Linked DNA regions of Rhodovastum atsumiense. The protein of the gene in region 2 interacts with the protein of the main gene of each other region in a pairwise test. Links are inferred from orthologs where the notes say so. Each region holds a gene or a part of one and is shown on either strand. Other genes may lie near its edges.

Evidence for each region.
Region 1: the proteins of mntR (region 2) and NBY65_RS12065 interact in binary tests that used the Escherichia coli proteins (3 or more experiments, as listed by UniProt). The link is inferred for Rhodovastum atsumiense from one-to-one orthologs.

Annotation. Positions count from the first base shown.
Region 1 is NZ_OW485601.1:2,642,997-2,645,956, reverse strand. The notes cover bases 2-2,931. They hold NBY65_RS12065 (methionine ABC transporter ATP-binding protein), read right to left. Parts: upstream 2,054-2,931; coding sequence 950-2,053; downstream 2-949. Other genes in these bases: NBY65_RS12060 (MetQ/NlpA family ABC transporter substrate-binding protein), read right to left, coding at 2,059-2,865; NBY65_RS12070 (methionine ABC transporter permease), read right to left, coding at 295-960; NBY65_RS12075 (MetQ/NlpA family ABC transporter substrate-binding protein), read right to left, coding at 2-262. Outside these bases: more of NBY65_RS12075, read right to left, coding at 1-1. UniProt on the Escherichia coli protein: Part of the ABC transporter complex MetNIQ involved in methionine import. Responsible for energy coupling to the transport system. It has also been shown to be involved in formyl-L-methionine transport.
Region 2 is NZ_OW485601.1:5,702,643-5,705,481, reverse strand. What follows is about bases 22-2,830. They hold mntR (manganese-binding transcriptional regulator MntR), read left to right. Parts: upstream 22-1,096; coding sequence 1,097-1,564; downstream 1,565-2,830. Other genes in these bases: NBY65_RS25705 (zinc-dependent alcohol dehydrogenase family protein), read left to right, coding at 2,680-2,830; NBY65_RS25710 (LysR family transcriptional regulator), read right to left, coding at 1,612-2,526; NBY65_RS25720 (Nramp family divalent metal transporter), read right to left, coding at 22-880. Outside these bases: more of NBY65_RS25720, read right to left, coding at 1-21; more of NBY65_RS25705, read left to right, coding at 2,831-2,839.

The DNA.
Region 1 (2,960 bases), 3.1 Mb from region 2 along the record:
GGTACGAGTTCGCCTGCAGGTCCCCCGCATCCAGCGCGACATTCGGTGTGATGTAGTCGGAGAACTCGACGATCTTCAGCGCGAGCCCGCGCCGCGCCGCCACGTTGCGCACCGCCTCCAGGATCTGCGCATGCGGCCCGGCGGTGACGCCGATGCGCAGCGTGGTGGTGTCGGCCCGCGCGGCGCGGCCGAAGGCAGCGACCGCGAGGCCGGCGCCGGCGGCCGCGAGCAGGCGGCGCCGGGGCGCATTGAAACCAGGCATTGACGTATTCTCCGTGTCGAAATCCCGGCCGCTCAGCCCTGCCGGATACGCTTGTTGACCCGGCGCGCCAGCGCTTCGCCGAAGGACTGCACGGCCTGCACCAGCACGATCAGCACCAGCACAACCGCGGCCATCACCTCCGGCATGAAGCGCTGGTAGCCGAAGCGGATGCCAAGGTCACCCAGCCCACCGCCACCGACCGCCCCCACCATCGCCGAATGGCCGATCAGGCTGACCGCCGTCAGGGTCAGGCCAAGCGCGATCGCCGGCAGCGCCTCGGGCAGCAGCACCTTGGTCACGATCTGCAGCGGCGTGGCCCCCATCGCGCGGGATGCTTCGATCAGGCCCTGGTCAACTTCGCGGATCGCGCCTTCGATGATGCGGGCGATGAAGGGGGCAGCCGCCACCGTCAGCGGCACGATCGCCGCCGAGGTGCCGATCGAGGTGCCCGCGATCAGGCGCGTGAACGGGATGATGGCCACGACCAGGATGATGAACGGCGTCGAGCGCGCCGCATTCACCACCGTGCCGAGCACGCGGTTGACCGCGACCGCCTCGAACAGCTCGCCGCGGCCGCTGGTGGCGAGGAACACACCAAGCGGCAGGCCCAGCGCGGTGCCGAGCAGCCCCGCGACCGCAACCATGTACAGCGTCTCGGCGGTGGCGCCGGCAATCAGCTCGAGCAGTTCAGGCGACATAGCCGGCGACCTCCCCTTCCAGTCCATGGCCGCGCACCAGGCCGAGCGCCGCCGCCACCACGGCCGGGTCCGCCGGCACGCTCAGCACCAGCGTGCCGAAGGCAACCTCGCCGATCCGGTCGATCTGGCCCGACAGGATCTGTACGTCGATGCCCTGCGTGCGCGCGAGTTCGCTGATGATCGGCGCGGTTGCCTGCGGGCCGGACAGCACGACGCGCAGCACCGCGCGCGATCCTTCGACCGGGCGCGGCGACAGCCGTTCCGCCAGCCCCGCCGGAATCGCGCTGCCAGCCACCGAGGCGACGAAGCTGCGGGCCGTCGCCGTGCGCGGCTGCGCGAACAGGTCGTAGACCGGGCCTTGCTCGATGATGCGGCCATCTTCGATGACGGCAACGCTGTCGCAGATCGCCTTGATCACCTGCATCTCATGGGTGATCAGCACGATGGTGACGCCGGTCAGCGCATTGACCCGACGCAGCAGGTCCAGAATGGACCGCGTGGTTTCCGGATCGAGCGCCGAGGTCGCCTCGTCGGACAGCAGCACCCGCGGCTCGGTCGCCAGCGCCCGGGCGATACCGACGCGCTGCTTCTGCCCGCCCGACAATTCGGCGGGATAGCGTCCGCGCTTGTCGGCCAGCCCGACCATGTCGAGCAGCTTGTCCACCCGCCGGACGATGGCGTCGCGCTTCGCCCCCGCGAGTTCCAGCGGCAGCGCCACGTTGTCGAACACCGTGCGCGAGGACAGCAGGTTGAAGTGCTGGAAGATCATGCCGATGCGGCGGCGCTGCGCGCGCAGCTCGGCTTCCCCCAGCGCGCCGACATCGGTGCCGTCCACCAGCACGCGCCCGGCGGTCGGCTTCTCCAGCCCGTTGATGACACGCAGCAGCGTGGACTTACCGGCGCCCGAACGGCCGATCACGCCGAAGATCTGCCCCGGGGCAACATCGAGCGAGATGTCCTGAAGCGCGGTCACCGCGTCATGGCGGCCACGGGCGGGAAAGGTTTTCGAGACGCGGTCGAAGCGGATCGCCGGCACGGCGGCCGAGGCACCGGCCTGTGCCGGCACCATGTCGATCGGGGCAAGGATATTCATGCGGGTCACCAGGTCGGCAGGATGCTGCCCTTGAACCGATCCAGCACGAAGGCTTTCACGGCCGGGGAGCGATAGAGAGCGATGTAGCGGCGGATGCGCGGATCGTCCTTGCGGTCCTCGCGCGCGGCGAAGACCAGGGTCCATTGTGAATCGACGCCTTCCAGCGCCAGCGCCTTCTGCTTGTCGAGGCCGGCGAGATAGGCGTAGTTGTTGGACACGAACGCCGCCGCCACGTCGTTCAACGAGCGGGGAAGCTGGGCCGCATCGAGTTCGATGAAGCTGAAGCGCTTCGGATTGGCGGCGATGTCGAGCGGGGTCGCGTTCACGTCGGCGCCGGGCTTCAGCGTGATGAACCCGGCCTGCTGGAACAGGAACAACGCGCGGGCGGCGTTCGACGGGTCGTTCGGAATGGCCAGCTTCGACCCGGCCGGAATATCCGCAACCTTCGCGTATTTCGCCGACCAGATCCCGGCGGGCACCACGATCGAGGGATCGAGCGGCACGATCCGATAGCCACGGGCCTTCACCTGCGCCTCCAGATAAGGCCGGTGCTGGAAATTGTTGAGGTCGATGTCGCCGGCCTGCAGCGCCGCATTGGGCTGGGTCCAGTCGGTGAACTCGACCACCTCGACCGTCAGCCCTTCCGCCGCCGCCAGCTTCGCCGCTTCGCGCAGGATGTCGCCATACGGGCCGGCCGAGACGCCAACCTTGAGCGCCCGCCCGCCCTGCGCCATGGCCGGCCGCGAACCCGCCATGCCGAGACAGGCCATCGAGGCCAGGGCGGCAACCGGCAGGAAACGACGTCGGATCATGGCAGGGCACTCCTGTCTGACGGGATCGGCACGGCATCAAATACACGCTAAATTAGCGTATTATTCAATATGCCATTCCAGACCGGTATTTACAA
Region 2 (2,839 bases):
GATAGGCCTGCTCCAGCTCGGCGACCTCCGAATGGCCGAGATGGAACGCCGCCGCGGCCATCGCCACCATCGCCATGTTCACTAACCCGGCCCCGCCGAGCGCCACCACCACCTCGATGTTGGAGAAGCGCAGCACCTTGCGCCGCTCCGTGCGCGTCGGCGTGGGCATGCGGTTCTGGGTCAGGCTGGAGTGCAGGTAGAGCGCGTGCGGCATCACCGTGGCGCCGATGATGCCGACCGCCAGCGTCACCGCGCCGGCATCGGGCAGCGAGGGGGTGATGGCGCCGCGCAGGAAGGCACCGGGCTCGGGGGGGGCGATGAACAGTTCGAGGATGTAGGCGAAGCCGATCATCATCACGAAGCCGCCGATCACCAGTTCGGCCGGGCGGAAGCCGCGATTGCCGAGCAGCAGCAGCACATAGGTGACGATGCCCGTGACCACCAGGCAGGCCATCAGCGGCAGGCCGGTCAGCAGCATCAGGCCGATCGCGCCGCCGAGGAACTCCGCGAGGTCGGTCGCCATCGCCGCGAGTTCGCTCACCACCCACATCCCCCACACCACCGGCGCGGGGAAATGGTCGCGGGATGCCTCGGCGAGGCTGCGGTCGGTGACGATGCCGAGCTTGGCCGAGAGCGCCTGGAACAGCATGGCGACGACATTGGCCATCACCACCACCCACAGCAGGGCGTAGCCGTATTTGGCGCCGGCCTGGATGTTGGTGGCGAAATTGCCGGGATCCATGTAGGCGACCGAGGCGATCACCGCCGGTCCGACGAACGGCGTCACCGCCCGCCAGCCACGCCGCCGGCCCGCCAGGACCTCGCGCCCGGCGGCCACCGTGCGCTCCGACATGGACATCTGTACCGTCGCCCCGCTCATGAATCCCCCATTTGCTGTTCTGGCATGCGATCCGGCGGCTGCCGCGTTGCAACGGTCAGCGTAAAATGTAGCCTCGGCTACATTTCGTGGCCTCGGATATCGGTACGCCCTGCTGTCCTGTCAATCACCACGGGCGCGGCATAAAATGACAGGGCGTTGAAATCGTCGCCGCCCGCCGCCATGGTCGCCGCGTCGCCGCACCGAGGAGAGTTTCCCGTGGCCCGACGTCCCGACATCGTCCTGCACGCCGATGCCCCTATCCACCTGCCCGAGGAACCGACCCAGGCCCGCCGCTTCGGCAAGACCCGGACCGCCCTCTCGACCGCGGTGCTGGAAGACTATGCCGAACTGATCGCCGACCTGCTGGCCGCCAACGGCGAGGCGCGGCCGACCGACATCGCGCGCCGGCTCGGGGTGTCCCACGCCACCGCCATCAAGACGATCGCGCGGCTCAAGCGCGAAGGGCTGGCGACGGCACGGCCCTATCGCGGCGTGTTCCTGACCGAGGCGGGCGAGGCCCTGGCCGCGCGGGTGCGCGCCCGGCACCGGACCGTGGTCGACCTGTTGCTGGCGGTCGGCGTGCCGCCGGAGGCGGCGGAGCAGGATGCGGAAGGACTGGAACACCACGTCTCGGACGCGACGCTCGCCGCCTTCTCACGCTTCCTCCGCGCACGGAAGGGATGAGACCGAACCGGATGACGCGGAACGGAGAAGTTCCTGACACGCAACGGTCATGGGCGGGCAGCGAGGGATGAACCCGGCAGCTTTATGAAGTCGATGAAGGCCCTCAGCGCGGCAGGCAGGTGGGTCCTGTTGGGGTAGTAGAGATAAAATCCCGAAAAGGGCTTGCAACAGGCATCCAGCACGCGGATGAGCTCGCCTCTGGCGATGTGGGCCGCCACGAAGCTTTCGGGGAGGAAAGCGAGCCCTGCGCCCTGCAGCGCCGCCGCAAGAAGCAGATCCGTGTCGTTGGCGGTTATGACGCTGTCGACGTCGACATCGATCGATCCGCCGGGGCTGTCGAAGGTCCAGCGGTACAGCGCCCCTGTCTCGTGCCACCGATAGGTGATGCAGGCATGATCGCGAATATCCCGTGGCACCTGGGGCAATGATCGATGCCTGAAATACGCGGGTGAGCCAACGACGGCCATCCTCAGGTCGGGCGTCAACCTGACCGCGACCATGTCCTGCGCCACGCGTTCGCCTGACCGAATTCCGGCATCGAAACCCTTGGCCACGACGTCGGTGACAGCGTCATCAATCACCAGGTCGAGCCGAACCTCGGGATATCCGCGAAGGAAGTCCGCAAGGATGGGGGTGACGACCAGGCAGGCGGCGATGCGCGGCAGGTTCACGCGAACGACGCCCCTGGGCTGCATCTGACAGGCGCCGACGTCGCGAACGGCACCTTCCATATCGGCGATCGCGGGACGCAGGCGATCGAACAATACCTGGCCAGCTTCGGTCGGGGCGACACTTCGGGTCGTCCGGTTGAGCAGCCTGGCACCCAGGCGCTCCTCGAGCGAGCGGATGGTATGGCTCAGGGCGGAAGGCGACATCCCAAGTCGCCGTGCCGCACGCCTGAAGCTCCTTTCCTGCGAAACGGCCATGAAGGCCACCAGTTCGGCGAACTCCGTGCCCTTCATATTGATGCCCCACACGCAACTGCCTGTGCCGATTATAGGTCATTATCCGACACAATCGAGCGTGCGACGTTATGGGCCGGCGATTCAACGTCCCGTTCCGGCATCACCTGTCCGGGCGAAAGGACGTCTCCCAACAGTGCGAAGGGGTGTGCGATGGCGAAGACAATGCGGCGTTGGGAAATGGATGCCATCGGCCGGGACCGGCTCCGGCTGAGGGAGGTGCCGATCCCGTCACCGGGGCAGCGGGAAGTATTGGTGAAGGTGGCGGCCGTATCACTCAATCATCGCGACAAGATGGTGATCGAGAGTGGCC